Regions from separate parts of the Kineococcus lubricus genome, predicted to be linked through region 2. Evidence: predicted binding sites of a transcription regulator. Region 2 holds the regulator's gene; each other region holds the start of a gene.
The links. Region 2 encodes LexA, which represses DNA repair genes until DNA is damaged. Its sites were predicted from a motif close to TCGAACANNTGTTCGA; they were not measured.
Positions count from the first base shown of each region.

Region 1 (4,169 bases), on a different contig from region 2:
GAACCCCGGCGGAGCGGGCGAGGGCGAGCACCCGGGCTGCGTGCTCGACGCTGCCGGCCGTCCCCGGGGGTGCGTGGTGGCAGACGACCTCGACGTGCAGCGAGCCGTCCGGCAGGACGTCGCGCCAGGCCCGCAGGACGGCGCGGGCCAGGTCGTCGCGGCGGGCGAGCACCGCCCGCCCCAGTTCCGAACCCGGGCCGAGCAGGACGGCCAGGGCGGGACGCCCGCCGGGCCCGGCCGCGTGGGCGCCGACGAGTTCGAGGCTGCTGACCGGTTTCCCGCGCTCACCGCGCAGGTGCGTCGCGCTCACCAGCCGGCACAACGCCGCCCACCCGTTGCCCGCACCGCAGTCGTCGGCCCCCAGCGCGAGGACGGTGGCGCGGGGGAACCTCGGGTCGACCACCGCACCGCCCCGGACCGGGGTCCGCCGGGGTTCGCGCCGCAGACGGGCCGAGGGGTCGGCCCAGCCGGGGAGGTCGTCGACCAGCCCGGTGGGTGCGGTGGCCAGGTCGACCCCGAGGACGGGACGGAGACCGGCGCGGTCGCAGGCCCGGACGAACTTCACCGCCCCGTACAGGCCGTCGCGGTCGGTCAGGGCCACGGTCGGCATCCCGAGGTCGGCCGCCCGGGAGACGAGGGCGTCGGGGGTCGAGGTGCCGTGGCGCAACGAGTACCCCGAGGCGACGTGCAGGTGCGGGAACGGGCTGGCGGGTCGTGCGGTGGTCATGGGACGTCCTTCGGAACGTGCCCGTGGGGAAGACCGGGTGGTTCTGGTTTCTCTGGTCCGGGGCGGCTCAGCCGCGGGTCAGCCGGCGATCGGCAGGGCGCTCAACCCGAGCATCGACTCGACCACGCGGTGGAACCGTTCGGCGTCGGCGAGCAGGTCGTCGGCCGCCGCGGCGTCCACGACCCCGACGCGGCCCGCCTCGACGGCCGCGCGGACGGAGGCGGTCAGCCCGAACCGGTCCGCCCAGCCCTGCAACGCCGGGTCGTAGGCGGGCAGCATCTCCCACACGCTGCGCGGGCCCCCGCTGCGACGGCCCCTCGGGGGGCGGCCGTTGACCGCGACGAGCGCGGCACCGGCCCGGAGCGCGGCGAGGTGCGCGTGGACGTACCGCTCGCCCACGTCCTCGGTGCGCAGCGCGGTGAGCAGTTCGTCCTCGCAGCGGGCGAGGAGGTCGAGAGCGGCCGTCGTCAGCGGACGGGGGACGCCGGCGGGGACGTCGGGGCGGGTGGACATCGCGTGCTCCTCCGGTCGGTCTGATCGGTTCCCGTCGACGGCCCTCAGTCGCTGACCCGCAGCAACCGCCAGTCCTCCGACGCTTCGGACGAAGAACTACCAGCGACCTCCGACACGACCGCCGTTCCCGGCGCCACCGGCCGGGCGAGGTCGTAGACGCCCCAGCCACCGGTGCGCCCGGAACCCGCTTCGACGCGGAAGACCTCACGCTCGAGGTCGCCGATCTCCAGGACGGGACGCGGGCGGTGGTCGCGGGAGGCGTCGGGCTCGGTGGCGTCGCCGTGGACGGCGGCGATCGCGGCGTGCTCCCACCAGGCGCTGCGCTCGCGCCAGCGGGACAGCACCTCGCGGACCACGTAGAGCCTGCCGCGCCAGATGAACTGGACCGGGGCCCGGCCCCCCTCGGCCAGTTCGCCGGACCGGACGTGCACCTCGTCGGAGAACCGTCGCACCTTCGTCACCCTCCCCACTCGAGCCGGCGCCGCGGCGGATCGCGCGGCGCGGCGAGCCGGGGGAAGCGGCCCGCGAGGACGCACTCGGGTGCGGCCCGGGGAGCTTCCCCTCCCACCGGACCGCACCTCGAGTGGCCTCATCGTGTTCGAACACCGGTTCGAACACACGTTGAACTACACCACGGCCCTCGACGGTCGTCAACGCCGAACGCGTTATCCACACGACGGGGAGTCGCCCCCCGAACGCCGAGGGTCACCCGGCCGGACCTCCCCCGGCCCCTCACCCGAACGGCCGACAGGTTGTCCACAGCGCGCCGTCCAGCGCCTCCGCCGCCCCGGCGGACGTGGGAGCGTGCGCCGGTGATCCAGCTCCGTCCCCTCACCGCGGCCGCCACCGGGCTCGTCTGCCTCGGTCTGCTCGCCGGGTGTTCGAACGAGGAAGCGGCTGCACCGGCGGCGAGTGCTTCGGCGACGCCGACACGGGCGACCGTCGCGTCGACCGACGCGCCGGTCCCCCCGCCGACGACCAGCGCCACGCCGAACCCCACCACGACACGCGACCTGCCGGCGCCGGAGCTGAGCGGTCTGGCGACGCAGTTCTCCCGCGAGGGTGCCAGCGCGTTCGCCAGCTACTACATCAAGGTCTTGAACTACTCGCGGAACACCGGGGACGTCGAGCTCCTCACCTCGATCTCGGACGTCGACTGCGCTGGCTGCGCCGACGACGTCGACGACGTCAGCACTTTCTTGGCAGAAGGCCTCTCGCACGTCGGCCTCGAGACACAGTTCATCGGCACTCACTACCTGTCCTGGGAGGAGGAGATCGGCGAAGTCCAGATGGACGTCTACGCCAGCCGACCGCCCCATACGATCGTGGACCGGTTCGGCCACACGACCGACGAGGTGGAGGGTATCGGGGAGACGCCCTTCTTCCTGTGGTTGAAATGGGTCGACGGACGATGGGTCGTCTGGGAAGCCCAGTGAACGACTCGATCCGTACGGCGACGTGGTTGGTTCTGATCATCGCGCTCACCTCGGCGTTGATCGTCGTCCCATCAGCCGTCGTCCACGCCTCTCCTCAGCACTCAGGCAGAGCACACGGCAAGGAGTTCGAAGTCGAGGCAGGCTTGAACAAACCTCCGAGAGCGAGCCGCGGGAAGCCCGGCGGGAGCAAAGCCTCCAAACCGCCGGTCAAGGTGACCAGGGTCCCCGCCTGCGCCAACAACCGCCCGGACGGTCCCCGCTTCGACAACTACTGCGGTGCATCCAACAACACGTGCCCCCCGGGGCAGACCTTCACCGCCACCTGGACCCAGGTCGCCGGCGAGGCCCGCTGGACCAACGAGGGGGCGCGCTGCACGAGCGACGCCCCGGCCGGTGAACCCGTCGTCATCCCGGCCGTCACGGTCGCGGACCTGCGCCGGGTCGGCCTGCCGCCCAGTCCGGTGCACCTGCAGCCGGACACCGGGCAGGCGCTCCTGAACGTCCCGCTCGTGCTGCGCACCACCGGCGGGACGGTCACCCGGGACACGACCGTGCTGGGGTTCCCCGTCACGATCCGCGCCACCCCCACCGACTGGACGTGGGACCTCGGGGACGGGGCGGGCATCGGGCCGACGAGCGACCCGGGGCGGGCGTACCCGCACCAGACGCTGACCCACACGTACACCGAGCCCGGCGACCGCACGATCACCCTCACGACCACCTGGTCCGGGGAGTACACCATCGCCGGGCTGCCCTACCGCCCCATCGAGGGCACCGCGACCACGACCTCCCCGGGCGTGGGCGTCCACGTCCTCAGCGGCGGCAACGTGCTGGTGGCCGAGGAGGGGTGAGGCGTCCGGCCCGCGGGGTCGCTCGGGGCGACGGGGAACGGGAACGGTTCTACGCTGAGGGGGCATGAGGTGGGTGCTGCGTCAGGAACCGGCTGCGGGCGGTGGCTCCCTGACGACTCCCCCTCCCGACCGGCCCTCCGTGCTGCACGTCCCCGCCGTCGAGTGCACGGCGGGCGCTCTGGCGGACCTCGACGCGGCCGGTGAGGTCCGGGAGGTACCGGTCCCGCCGGGGGACACCGCCGCGCTGGCCCGCCACCTGCGGGTCCCGGTGGGGGGGTTAGCCCCCACGGGCCTCCTGCGCAACCCGGAGGTCCGCCAACTTTTGGTTATAAAATAAGCGGCCAACCCGGTTTTACTGGCCCCGCAGGGCGCCGTGCTGTGCGAGCCGGAGCTGTTCCGCGACGACGACACGGACGTCCTGCGGCGCACCGGGTCGGTCCTGGGGTCGGCGTCCCCCCTGGGCCTGGCCGAACCGCTGCCGACGTTCGTCGACGTCGCCCTCGCCCCGCACCGGGAGGTGTGGGTGCCGGCGGGCCACCCGCACGCCGTCTTCCGCACCCGCTACGACGAGCTCCTGCGCCTGACGGGGGGCCACCCCGTCGAACTCGGATGACCGAGCTGATCGAGGGGTTCGCCGTCCAC
Region 1 is NZ_JBJLSK010000012.1:56,967-61,135, reverse strand. It holds gene ACRYRX_RS10880 (DNA polymerase III subunit alpha) at 1-727, opposite strand, end outside; gene ACRYRX_RS10875 (SAV_6107 family HEPN domain-containing protein) at 806-1,240, opposite strand; gene ACRYRX_RS10870 (DUF6504 family protein) at 1,285-1,701, opposite strand; gene ACRYRX_RS10865 (DUF6318 family protein) at 2,053-2,676, shown strand; gene ACRYRX_RS10860 (PKD domain-containing protein) at 2,889-3,527, shown strand; gene ACRYRX_RS10855 (YbaK/EbsC family protein) at 3,901-4,140, shown strand; gene ACRYRX_RS10850 (alpha/beta fold hydrolase) at 4,137-4,169, shown strand, end outside.
Region 1: ACRYRX_RS10870 (DUF6504 family protein) is a predicted target of LexA. The motif match lies at 1,839-1,854, and genes of this name have one in related genera.

Region 2 (4,169 bases):
CGCCGGTCTGCTGCGGGAGCGGCTGTTCAGCGAGCGGACCGTGGTCGCCACGTCGGCGACCCTGACCCTGGGCGGGTCCTTCGACCCGGTCGCGGGCGCCTTCGGGCTCAAGGGCGCCAAGGGGGCGGGGACGGCCTGGACGGGCGTCGACGTCGGCAGCCCGTTCGACTACCCGCGGCAGGGCATCCTCTACGTCGCCCGGCACCTGCCCCCGCCGGGGCGGGCGGGATCGGGCGAGGCGGCGATGGACGAGCTCGCGGCGCTCGTGGAGGCCGCCGGCGGCCGCACGCTGGGGCTGTTCTCCTCCCGCCGGGCGGCCGAGGAGGCCGCGGAGGCGCTGCGGCGGCGGGTGTCGACGCCGGTGCTGTGCCAGGGCGACGACCGGCTGCCCAAGCTGGTCCGGGACTTCACCGACGACCCCGCCACGACGCTGGTCGGCACGATGTCGCTGTGGCAGGGCGTCGACGTGCCCGGGGCCAGCTGCTCGCTCGTGGTCATCGACCGCATCCCCTTCCCCCGGCCGGACGACCCGCTGATGTCGGCGCGGGCCCGGGCCGTGGACGCGGCCGGCGGCAACGGCTTCCTGACCGTCTCGGTCTCCCACGCGGCCGTGCGGCTGGCCCAGGGGGCGGGGCGGCTCATCCGGGCGGCGGAGGACAAGGGCGTCGTGGCGGTCCTGGACTCCCGACTGGCCACGGCCCGCTACGGCGGCTTCCTGCGGGAGTCGCTGCCGGACTTCTGGGCGACGACGTCGACCGGCACGGTGCTCGCGGCGTTGCGGCGGCTGAGCGGGTGACGTGCGCGACACCCGCTGGCGGTGGGGTGCGGGGGGCGTGGCATCCTCCCCCTGTGGCCACCGTCGGCTTCCTGCACACCGCGCACGCCCACGTGCGCACCTTCCGCGACCTGCTGGCCGAACGGGACGACACCGTCGAGGCCCGGCACCTCGTGGACACCGGCCTGCTCGCGACCGCACGGGCCCACGGGCCCGAGGCCGTGCGTCCGGCCCTGGGCGACCGGCTGCGCCGGCTGGTGGCCGAGGGGGCCGACGTCGTCGTCTGCACGTGCTCGACGGTGGGGCCGACGGCCGAGTCCGTCGGGGCGGAGCTGGGCCTGCGGGTGGTGCGGGTGGACCGCCCGATGGCCGAGGCGGCCGTGCTGGCCGGGCGGCGGGTCGCGGTGGTCAGCTCGCTGGACGAGGCGGCCGCCACGCTGCTCCCGCTGCTGCGGGAGTGCGCTGAGGAGACGGGCCGTCGCGTCGACTTCGTCCCGGTGCGGTGCACCGAGACGTGGTCGGCGTTCGAGTCCGGGGACCTGCTGACCTACACGACGGGGGTGGCCGACACCGTCCGCCGGGCGTTGCGGCCGCTGGACCCGCCGGTCGACGTGGTGGTGCTGGCCCAGGCCAGCATGGTCGACGCGGCGCCGTTGCTGCGCGACCTCAGCGTCCCGGTGCTCACCTCACCGCGGCTGGCGGTCGAGGCGGCCGTCGAGCTGGTGCTGCCGGTGCGCTGAGTCACAGGCTCCGCAGCACGGCGGTGACCCGGCCCAGGACGGTGGCCTCGTCCCCGTCGATCGGGTCGAACAGCGGGTTGCGGGGCAGCAGCTTGACGTGACCGTCCTTGCGCTGCAGGACCTTGACCGTCGCCTCCCCGTCGATCATGGCGGCCACGACGTCGCCGTTCTCGGCCGTCGGCTGCCGCCGCACGACGACCCAGTCGCCGTCGCAGATGGCCGCGTCGATCATCGACTCGCCCACGACGCGCAGCACGAAGTGCTCCCCGGCGCCGATCAGCTGCGACGGCAGCGGGAACACCTCCTCGACGAGCTGCTCGGCCAGGATGGGGCCCCCGGCGGCGATGCGGCCCACGAGGGGCACGTACGCGGGCGCCGGGCGGCTGTCGGCGGCCGTGCCGTCGACGCCGGCCACCAAGCCCCACCCCGAGCGCGGGGGCGGGGAGACGACCTCGAGGGTGCGGGGCCGGCGCGGGTCCTTGCGCAGGAACCCCAGCTTCTCGAGCGTCTTGACCTGGTGCGCGACGCTGGAGGGGCTGGTCAGGCCCACGGCCTGCCCGATCTCCCGCATGCTCGGCGGGTACCCGCGCTGGTCGACGCAGTCCTTGATGGCGTGCAGGACCCGGCGCTGCCGCTGGGTGAGCCCGTCGCGCGCCGGCGGCGGCCCGGGGAACTCGTGGACCGTCCCGAGCGCCTGCTCCGTCACGGGTCCGCTCTCGTCGGTGCCGTCCAGCACGTCGGCCACGTCCTTCTCCCTGTCCGATGGTCACCCGGGGCGCTGCGGGGTGCCGCGCGGCCGGTCGAGCCCGCCGACCGCCCGGTGGAGCCACGTTAGCCACCCGGCCCGCGGGCATCAAACACGTGTTCGAACCCGGCGTGTCGATCGCGGGTCTGGCCGGGCGCCGGGGGCCTGCCTAGGCTCGCGCCATGTGCCGGAACATCCGCCAGCTGCACAACTTCGAGCCGCCCGCCACGAGCGAGGAGGTGCGGGCGGCGGCCCTGCAGTACGTGCGCAAGGTCGCCGGGACGACGAAGCCCTCGGCGCGCAACCAGGAGGCGTTCGACCGCGCCGTCGCGGCCGTCGCCCACGCCACCGAGCACCTCCTGGGCGAGCTCGTCACCGCGGCCCCGCCGAAGGACCGCGAGGTCGAGGCGGCCCGGGCGCGGGAGCGGGCGGCCAGGCGGTACGCCTCCTGACCGGGGCCCGCGACGTCGTCGCAGCTCAGCGCGTCTGTCGGACGGCGGTGGCAGCGTCTGCCCGCGTCAGCCCCCGGTGCACCCGGGCGTCGGCCCCCTCGGTCGGCCCGCCCGGGACGCTCGCCGGGGGTTGCGCTCCACCGTTCGAACGGTGGTAGAACAGACGCGCCCGATCGAACACCCGTTCGATCGCGGCGACCCCGAGATGGAGGCCCACGCTCGTGAGCACCACCGCCCTCGCCCCGTCCTGCGAACCGTCCTCGCCGTTCCTGCCCCGCCCGACGCGCGCGGCGACGCGCCGCCCCCAGCGCGACCGGCGGCGCTCCCGCGCCGTCCACCGCCCGCACGCGGTCTCCGCGGGCGTGCGCCTGACCCGCCGCGGCCGCCTGCTCGTCACCTGCACCGCGGCCACCGCGCTCACCGGGGCGGTGGTGGCCGTGACCGGCGCCCTGACGGGGGCCGCCGCGGGGGTCGAGCGGGCCCCCGCGCCCGTCGTCGTCACGGTCCAGCCGGGTCAGACGCTGTCGGCCATCGCCTCCGGCTGGGCCCCCCGGGAGGACTGGCGCGAGGTCGCCGGGCGGATCGTCCAGCTCAACGAGATGCCGTCGATGACGGTCTGGGCGGGGCAGCGGCTCGTGATGCCGACCCGGGACTGAGACCGGTGGACACCCCGCGCGCGACCCCTGCGGTTGCCCGTCCTCCCCGTCCGGACGTACGGTCGAGCCTTGGCCAGACCTGTCGTTCGGTCGCGGGGGAGGAAGTCGGGGTGCACTGCCCGTTCTGCCGGCACGAGGATTCCCGTGTCGTGGACTCCCGCACGACGGACGACGGCAGCTCCATCCGTCGCCGTCGGCAGTGTCCCAACTGCTCGAAGCGGTTCACCACGGTCGAGACGGCCAGCCTGACGGTCCTGAAGCGGTCCGGTGCCCCTGAGCCCTTCAGCCGGGCCAAGATCGCGTCCGGCGTGCGCAAGGCGTGCCAGGGGCGCCCGGTGTCCGAGGACGACATCGCCCTGCTGGCCCACCGGGTCGAGGAGGCCGTCCGCGCTCAGGGCGCCGCCGAGATCGACGCCCACCAGGTCGGGCTGGCGACCCTGCCGTTCCTCCAGGAGCTCGACGAGGTCGCCTACCTGCGCTTCGCGTCGGTCTACCAGGCCTTCGACTCCCTCGCCGACTTCGAGAAGGCCATCGACCGCCTGCGCGCCGAGCGCGAAGCGGGCCTGGGCCCGCTGGGACGCTCCGGCGACCAGCCGGCCGTCGCCCGCGGCTGACCCTCGGTCGGTCCCCCTCCGGGTCCGGAGGATGATGGACGGATGCTCGATCCGGCCTCCCTGTACTCCTACGAGGGTGAGCGGCCGTCCCTGGTGGAACCGCCGCTCGTCATCGCCCTGTCGGGCTTCATCGACGCCGGCAACGCCGTCCGGCAGACCGTCGACCACCTGCTGCAGACCTGCCGCA
Region 2 is NZ_JBJLSK010000027.1:28,904-33,072, forward strand. It holds gene ACRYRX_RS18015 (ATP-dependent DNA helicase) at 1-796, shown strand, start outside; gene ACRYRX_RS18020 (aspartate/glutamate racemase family protein) at 850-1,515, shown strand; gene lexA (transcriptional repressor LexA) at 1,517-2,260, opposite strand; gene ACRYRX_RS18030 (DUF2277 domain-containing protein) at 2,443-2,712, shown strand; gene ACRYRX_RS18035 (LysM peptidoglycan-binding domain-containing protein) at 2,934-3,368, shown strand; gene nrdR (transcriptional regulator NrdR) at 3,479-3,982, shown strand; gene ACRYRX_RS18045 (proteasome assembly chaperone family protein) at 4,025-4,169, shown strand, end outside.

Region 3 (4,169 bases), on a different contig from region 2:
CAAGAAGGCCGTCGTCGACGCCAAGCGCGCCAAGAGCTTCGCTCGGCTCATCAAGAACATCGAGGTCGCGGCCCGCACCGGCGGCGGCGACCCGGCCGGCAACCCGACGCTCTACGACGCCATCCAGAAGGCGAAGAAGACCTCGGTGCCGGCCGACAACATCGACCGCGCCGTCAAGCGCGGCTCCGGGGCCGAGGCCGGCGGTGCCGACTGGCAGACCATCACGTACGAGGGCTACGGCCCCAACGGCGTCGCGCTGCTCGTCGAGTGCCTGACCGACAACAAGAACCGGGCCGCCATGGAGGTCCGCACCGCGATGACCCGCAACGGCGGCTCGCTGGCCGACCCGGGGTCGGTCGCGTACATGTTCAGCCGCAAGGGCGTCGTGGTCGTCGGCAAGGAGGGCACCAACCTCACCGAGGACGACGTGCTCACCGCGGTCCTGGAGGCCGGGGCCGAGGAGGTCACCGACCAGGGCGACACCTTCGAGGTCGTCAGCGAGGCCACCGACCTCGGCGCGGTCCGCGACGCGCTGAAGGAGGCCGGCATCGAGTACGACTCGGCCGACAACAGCTTCGTCCCCAGCGTGCAGGTCCCGCTGGACGCCGAGGGCGCCGCGAAGGTGTTCCGGCTCATCGACGCCCTCGACGACTGCGACGACGTGCAGAACGTCTACGCGAACTACGACGTCTCCGACGACGTCCTGGCGGCCCTCGAGGACGCCTGACGCTGCGGGCGAGGACCGGTCACGGCCCCCACGACGGCTTCGTGCCATCGTGGGGGCCGTGCGCGTCTTGGCGGTCGACCCCGGGCTGACCCGTTGCGGGATCGGGGTGGTCGACACCGTCGCGACGGGCCGGCGGGCCGCGATGGTCGGCGTGGGGGTCGTCCGCACCCCGGCGACGGACCCCGTCGAGGCGCGGCTGCTGGCGATCAGCGAGGGGCTGGAGTCCTGGCTGGACGAGCACCGCCCCGACGTCGTGGCCGTCGAGCGGGTCTTCGCGCAGTCCAACGTGCGCTCGGTGATGGGGACCGCGCAGGCCGCGGGGCTGGTGCTGGTGGCGGCCGCCCGCCGCGGGCTGCCCGTGGCGATGCACACCCCCAGCGAGGTCAAGGCCGCCGTCACCGGCAACGGGCGCGCCGACAAGGAGCAGGTCACCGTCATGGTCACCCGCATCCTCGGCCTCGACGCGCCCCCGCGACCGGCCGACGCGGCCGACGCCCTGGCCCTGGCGCTGTGCCACCTGTGGCGCGGGGGTGGGACCTCCCGGCTGGAGGCCGCCGCCCACGGCGCGCTCGTGACGGGGCGCCGGAACGCCTACGCCGAGGCCGAGGCGGCCGCCAGGCGCCCGCGCAGGAACGTCGTCGTCCGCTCCCAGGCCAGCTCGGCCGACTCCCGCCGGTAGCTGGGCCGCTCGTCGTTGTAGAACGCGTGCGGGGCGGGGTACTCGTGCACCGTCACCTCGACCCCGGCCTGCTCCCGGATCCGCTGCGCGGTGGCGTGGACGGCCTCGAGCGGGACGGAGGTGTCCTCCTGGCCGTAGTGGCCCAGCACCGCGGCCCGCAGCCCGGAGTAGTCGGTGTCCGGGCCGGGGACGCCGTACCAGGGGACGGCCGCGCCGATCCGCTCGCCCTGCTGCGCGGCCAGCGTCAGGACGAACGCACCGCCCATGCAGAAGCCCACGGCACCGACCGCGGCCGACGTGGTCTCCGGCCGCTCGAGCAGGTACGTCACGGCGCCGGCCAGGTCGCGGGCCGCGCGTTCGGGCGGCAGCTCGGCCAGGAACCGCGCCGCCTCGGCGGAGTCGTGGGTCGTGCGGCCGCCGTACAGGTCCGGGGCCAGCGCGACGAACCCCTCGGCGGCGAGGCGGTCGACGACGGCGACGACGTGGTCGGTCAGGCCCCACCACTCCTGGACGACGATCACGCCGGGTCCGCCACCGGACGCGGGCGTGCGCAGGTAGCCGTGGGCGTGGCCGGTCTCGGTGCCCGGGGCGTCGAAGGTGACGTTCTGGCGCGGGTTCTCGTGCTGCTCGTGGCTCACGGTCGCACTCTGCACCCGGCGCCGCGGCGGCGCGCCTGGGGGGTCGTGTCGGCGGGGGCGTCTAGCCTCTCGTACACGTGTTCGTGCTCGTTCGTCCCTGGAGGTGTGGTGATCGCGTCGGTGCGCGGGCAGGTGCTCGCGGTGCGGCTGGACTCCGCGGTCGTGGAGGTCGGGGGGGTCGGCATGTTCGTCCTGGCCGCCCCGGCGACCCTGGCCGGTCTGCGCGTCGGTGAGGAGGCGCTGCTGCACACCACCCTGGTGGTGCGCGAGGACTCCCTGACGCTGTTCGGGTTCGCCGACGCCGACGAGAAGGAGGTCTTCGAGATCGTCCAGACCGCCTCCGGCGTCGGGCCGAAGATGGCGCTGGCGATGCTCGCCGTCCACCGCCCCGACGGGATCCGCGCGGCCGTGGCCGCCGAGGACCACGCGGCCCTCGTGCGGGTCCCCGGCATCGGGAAGAAGACCGCGCAGCGCATCTGCCTGGAGCTGGGCGACCGGCTGGGCCCGCCCTCGGGCGCGGCCCCGGCGCAGGCGGCCGTCCCGACCGGTGACGCGCGCAAGGACCAGGTCGTCGAGGCGCTGGTCGGCCTGGGGTACCCGCTCAAGCAGGCCGGCGACGTCGTCGACGTCGTGCTCGGCGGCCCGGACGGTGGCCCGGACGGGGACTCCCCGGCCGACCTCGACGTCGCCGCCACGCTGCGGGCGGCCCTGCGGCACCTGTCGGGCCGCTGATGGAGGACCGTCTGGTGACCACGGGGGCCGACGAGCGCGAGCGCGCCGCCGAGTCCGCCCTGCGCCCGCACGGCCTCGACGAGTTCGTCGGGCAGAAGGTCGTGCGCGAGCAGCTGTCCCTCGTCCTGGACGCGGCCCGGGCCCGCCGGGCGCCGAGCGACCACGTCCTGTTCTCCGGCCCGCCCGGGCTGGGCAAGACGACGCTGGCGATGATCGTCGCCGAGGAGATGGGCGCGCCGCTGCGGCAGTCCAGCGGGCCGGCGATCCAGCACGCCGGGGACCTGGCCGCCGTGCTGAGCTCCCTGGACGAGGGCGAGGTCCTGTTCCTCGACGAGATCCACCGGATGGCGCGCCCGGCCGAGGAGATGCTCTACATCGCGATGGAGGACTTCCGGGTCGACGTCGTCGTGGGCAAGGGGCCGGGCGCGACGGCGATCCCGCTGGAGCTGCCGCGCTTCACCCTGGTGGGGGCCACGACGCGGGTGGGGCTGCTGCCGGCGCCGCTGCGCGACCGGTTCGGCTTCACCGGGTACCTCGACTTCTACACCGCCGAGGAGCTGGTGCAGGTGCTGCGCCGCAGCGCGTCCCTGCTGGGGGTGCAGCTGACGGCCGAGGGGGCCGCCGAGATCGGCCGCCGCTCGCGCGGGACGCCGCGCATCGCCAACCGGCTGCTGCGGCGGGTGCGGGACTGGGCCCAGGTGCGGGGGTCCGGGATCGTCGACCGCGCGGCCGCGCGGGCCGCGCTGGCGGTGTACGAGGTCGACGAGCGCGGCCTGGACCGGCTCGACCGCGCCGTCCTGGACGCCCTGTGCCGCCGCTTCGGCGGGGGGCCGGTGGGCCTGTCGACGCTGGCCGTCGTCGTGGGCGAGGAGGCCGAGACCGTCGAGACGGTCGCCGAGCCGTTCCTGGTGCGCGAGGGGCTGCTGGGCCGGTCCCCGCGCGGGCGGATCGCCCTGCCGCAGACGTGGGCGCACCTGGGGCTGACCCCGCCGCCGGACGCGGCGGGTTCGGCGTGGCAACCCGCCCTGGACGACGAGGATCCGCCGGGGCCGACCGGGTGACCCCTAGACTCCTCGGGCGAGTCGGTCCCGCGCGGGTCCTGCGGAACCAGGCAGGTCGTCGCCGCGTTGGGTCGGCCGAGTCGGCACAGGGCCGGCGCAGGCACCGGCGAGCCGTCGATCCCGCCGGTGCGGAGAGGGATTGTCGTGGGTGGTAGCAGCAGCTCCTTGTTCTTCCTGCTGATCATGGCTGCCCTGCTGGTGTTCATGTTCAGCCGGACGCGCAAGCAGCAGAAGGCCCAGCAGCAGATGCAGAACAGCATCGGTCCGGGCTCGGAGGTCATGACGACCTCGGGCATGTTCGGCACCGTGGTGGAGCGGACCGACGAGTACGT
Region 3 is NZ_JBJLSK010000007.1:85,208-89,376, reverse strand. It holds gene ACRYRX_RS07080 (YebC/PmpR family DNA-binding transcriptional regulator) at 1-727, shown strand, start outside; gene ruvC (crossover junction endodeoxyribonuclease RuvC) at 786-1,406, shown strand; gene ACRYRX_RS07070 (dienelactone hydrolase family protein) at 1,319-2,044, opposite strand; gene ruvA (Holliday junction branch migration protein RuvA) at 2,153-2,776, shown strand; gene ruvB (Holliday junction branch migration DNA helicase RuvB) at 2,776-3,837, shown strand; gene yajC (preprotein translocase subunit YajC) at 3,982-4,169, shown strand, end outside.
Region 3: ruvA (Holliday junction branch migration protein RuvA) is a predicted target of LexA. The motif match lies at 2,114-2,129, and genes of this name have one in related genera.

Region 4 (4,169 bases), on a different contig from region 2:
TCCTCCAGGGTTGTCGGTCAGGTCCCTCAGGCCCGCGGCAGCCAGACGCGCATGGCGCCCAGGTCGCGGTTCGCCCACGCGTAGTAGGGGATCGCCGGCACGTGCAGGGTCTCCTGCGCGGCCTGCGGCGCGGGCTCGTCCCCGGCCGGGCGGTACAGCGGGCCGGTGGCCGCGGCGAGCGCCGCGTGCACGGGCAGCCGCAGCACGGTGACCCCCTCCAGCAGGTCGGGGCGGTGCTCGGCGGTCGCCTGGCGCAGTTCCGCGACGCGGACCCGCACGTCGTCGGCGGGCAGGTCGGCGGGCAGGTCGGTCTGCTCGACGGCGTAGACGAGCGGGCCGCGCTCGACGACGACGCAGCCGCGGGCGGCGTCGACGCGCGGGTCGGCCTCGACGACGCGGACCGTCATGGGCAGCACGAGTTCCACGACGTCGCCGACGGCGAAGGCGCGGCGGACCCGCAGGTACTCCCCCGCCGTGGCGGGGACGGCCTCGCCGTTCACGGTGGCGGTCGCGCCCTCGGCCCAGGCCGGGACGCGCAGCGCGAGCTCGAACTCGCCGGGGGTGGCGGTGACCTCGACGCGGACCGTGCCGTCCCACGGGTAGTCCGTGGTCACCGACAGCGCGGTCCCGGCGGCCTCGACGGTGCCGGTGGTGAACTGGTGCAGCTGCACGCCCTCGTCGGAGCTGGTGGCGACGTAGGCGTCGAGGCTGGAGAGGGTCCGCATGATGTTCGGCGGGCAGCAGGCGCAGTCGAACCAGGGGCGGCGGCCGTGGGCGACGCTGCGCTCCTCCTCGGCGAACGCGCCGTGGCGCAGCTGGAGGGCGTTGACGTAGAAGTACTCCGTCCCGGCCAGCGACACCCCGGGCAGGAAGGCGTTGTAGAGGGTGCGCTCGACGAGGTCGGCGTAGCGGGCCTCGCCGGTGGCCAGCAGCATCCGCCACGTCCACTGCACGCTGCCGATGGCGGCGCAGGTCTCGGCGTAGGCGCGTTCGGGGCCGAGCTCGTAGTGGTCGCCGAACTGCTCCCAGTCCCAGCGCGAGCCGATGCCGCCGGTGACGTAGGTCTTGGAGGCGACCATGCCCTCCCACTGGCGGGCCAGGGCGTCCAGGAGGCCGGTGTCGCCGGTCTCGGCGGCGACGTCGGCGGCGCCGGCGGTGAGGTAGACGGCGCGGACCGCGTGCCCCTCCGGCGAGGTCTGCTCGCGCACGGGGACGCGGTCGGAGAAGTAGGTGGGTTCCTTGCCGTGCAGGCGCTCGATGATGCCGGTGCCGCGGGCGTCGACGAACCAGCGGGCCAGGTCCAGGTAGGCCTGCGTGCCGGTCTCGCGGTACAGCTCCACCAGGCCCATCTCGACGACGGGGTGCCCGTCGACCTCCTCGACCTTCCCGGGGCCGAAGGTGGCGACGAGGTGGTCGGCGAGCTTGACGGCGACGTCGAGCAGGCCGGTCTCGCCGGTGCCGCGGTGGACGGCGACGGCGGCCTGGAACAGGTGCCCGGCGCAGTAGTGCTCGTGGCTCCAGGGCAGGTCGACGTAGCGCTCGCCCTTCCCGCGGACCTGCTGCACGGAGTCGAGGTAGCCGTCGGGGGCCTGGGCGGCGGCGACGACGTCGGTGATCTCGCGGATCCAGCCGAGGATCTCCTCGTCGGGTTCGCGGCCGAGCTCCCAGCCGGCGGCCTCGAGCCACTTGTAGACGTCGGAGTCCATGAAGATCGGGCCCTTGGCCTCGCCGTCCTCGGCGCCGGCGGCGATCCGCAGGTTGCGCAGGTTCCCGGCGCTCTCCAGCTTCTCGTAGCCGGTGCGGATGGCCTGGCGCCGGTTGGCCTGCATGCGGTCGAACCAGAACCCGGAGGTGGTGCGCGAGGCCCCGAGCGGGACGGGGTGGAGGGTGACGGACGCCGCCGCGGTGGGGGCGGCGGGCGCGGTGGGGGCGGTGGGTCCAGCGGTGGTGCTGGTCATGGAGCTCTCCATCGAGTCGTCTGCGGGAAGCCGTGCCCGGAACGTGCGGAACACGTTTTCTGCTTCGACCGTAGGAGCACTCCCCGCCGCCGTCAAGAGCGCGGTAACGTGCGGGGATCCAGGAAGTCAGGAGCCCCACATGACGGAAAGCCTCGTTCCGGTGCGGATCGTCGACGTCGCCGCGCTGGCGGGCGTGTCCCCCGGCACGGCCTCCAAGGCCCTCAACGGCACCGGTCAGCTGCGCGCCGAGACCCGCGAACGGGTCCGCCGCGCGGCCGAGCAGCTCGGGTTCACCCCCGACCCCCTCGGGCGCGGCCTGTCCTCCGGCCGCAGCTACACCGTCGGGCTCATCACGACCGACAGCTTCGGCCGGTTCTCCATCCCGGTGATGCTGGGCGCCGAGAACGCCCTGGGCGCCGGGGAGATGAGCGTCCTGCTGTGCGACAGCCGCGACGACCCGCTGCGCGAGCAGCACTACCTGCGGACCCTGCAGGCCCGCCGGGTCGACGCCATCATCGTCACCGGCCGCCGCACCGACCCGCGCCCCCCGCTGGCGGCGAGCGTCCCGGTCGTCTACGCGTTCACGCCCTCCCAGGACCCCCGCGACACCTCCCTGACCGTCGACCAGGCCGGCGGTGCCGCCGCCGCCGCCACGCACCTGCTCGACCTCGGCCGCCGCCGGATCGCCCACGTCACCGGCCCCGAGGACCACCACGCCGCCCAGGTGCGCCGCACCGCCGTGGAGACCACCGCCGGGGACGCGCTCGTGGGCCCGGCGCTGCACGGGGACTGGAGCGAGCGCTGGGGCCGGCTCGCCGCCGACCTCCTGCTGCGGCGCCACCCCGATCTCGACGGGATCACCTGCGGCAGCGACCAGATCGCCCGCGGGGTCTGCGACGGCCTGCGCGACGCCGGGCGCCGGGTCCCCGAGGACGTCGCCGTCGTCGGCTTCGACGACTGGGACGTCATCGCCCTGGCCTCCCGGCCGCCGCTGACGACCGTGAACCTGGGGCTGGAGGCCCTGGGGCGGCGCGCGGGCGAGCTGCTGCTGGACGCCGTCGCCGGGTCCCCCTCCCCCGGCACCACGACGATGCCGACCCGCCTCGTCGTCCGGCAGTCCACCGTCCCCGCCTGAAGCGCGACCCGCCGCAGGGGGGCGCCGGGAATGCGCACCCCCTAGGTTGTCGCTGCAAGGACCGGGCGCCCACGGTGGGCCCCCACCCACGGGAGGACACCCCACTCATGCGTCGCAGGACCCTCGGCACGATCAGCGCCCTCGCCCTCACCGGCCTCCTGGCCGCCTGCGGCGGTGGCGACACCGGCACCAGCGGCGGCGGGAGCTCCTCCGGGTCCTCGCAGGAGGCCCTGACCTTCGGCACCGAGGGCACCTACGCCCCCTTCAGCTACCACGACGAGAAGACCAACGAGCTCGTCGGCTACGACATCGACGTCGCGAAGGCCGTCGGGGAGCAGCTGGGCCGCGACGTGGAGTTCTCCGAGAACAACTGGGACTCCCTCTTCGCGGGCATGGAGGCGAAGCGCTACGACGGCATCGCCAACCAGGTCTCGATCACCGCCGAGCGCGAGGCCAAGTACGTCTTCTCCAGCCCGTACACCGTCTCCACCGGCGTCGTCGTGACCCGCGCCGACGACACCTCGGTGACCTCGCTGGCCGACATCGCGGGCAAGACGTCCGCGCAGTCCACCACGAGCAACTGGGCGAAGACCGCCACCGAGGCGGGCGCGCAGGTCGAGGCCGTCGAGGGCCTCACCCAGGCCATGACCCTGCTCAAGCAGGGCCGCGTCGACGTGACGGTCAACGACCAGCTCGCCGTCCTGGACTACCTCAAGACCTCCGGCGACAAGGGCGTGAAGATCGCCGCCGAGACCGACGACCGGACCGAGCAGGGCTTCGTGTTCCGCAAGGACGAGGCCGAGACGGCCCAGCAGGTCAGCGACGCGCTCGACGCGCTGCGCGCCGACGGGACGCTCGCCGAGATCTCGCAGAAGTGGTTCGGCCAGGACGTCTCGGGCCCGGCCGCCGGCTGAGGTCGGGCGGGACGAGGAGGGCGGCGCGGTGGACGAGAGCACGTGGGACCTGGTGCGGGACTCCCTGCTGCCGCTGGCGAGCGGCCTGGTGCGGGGCACCATCCCGCTCACGGCGATCAGCTTCGCGGTCGGTCTCGTGCTCGCGCTCCTCGTCGCGCTCAT
Region 4 is NZ_JBJLSK010000033.1:26,024-30,192, forward strand. It holds gene ACRYRX_RS19240 (glycoside hydrolase family 127 protein) at 27-1,958, opposite strand; gene ACRYRX_RS19245 (LacI family DNA-binding transcriptional regulator) at 2,098-3,093, shown strand; gene ACRYRX_RS19250 (amino acid ABC transporter substrate-binding protein) at 3,201-4,007, shown strand; gene ACRYRX_RS19255 (amino acid ABC transporter permease) at 4,036-4,169, shown strand, end outside.
Region 4: ACRYRX_RS19240 (glycoside hydrolase family 127 protein) is a predicted target of LexA. The motif match lies at 2,005-2,020, and genes of this name have one in related genera.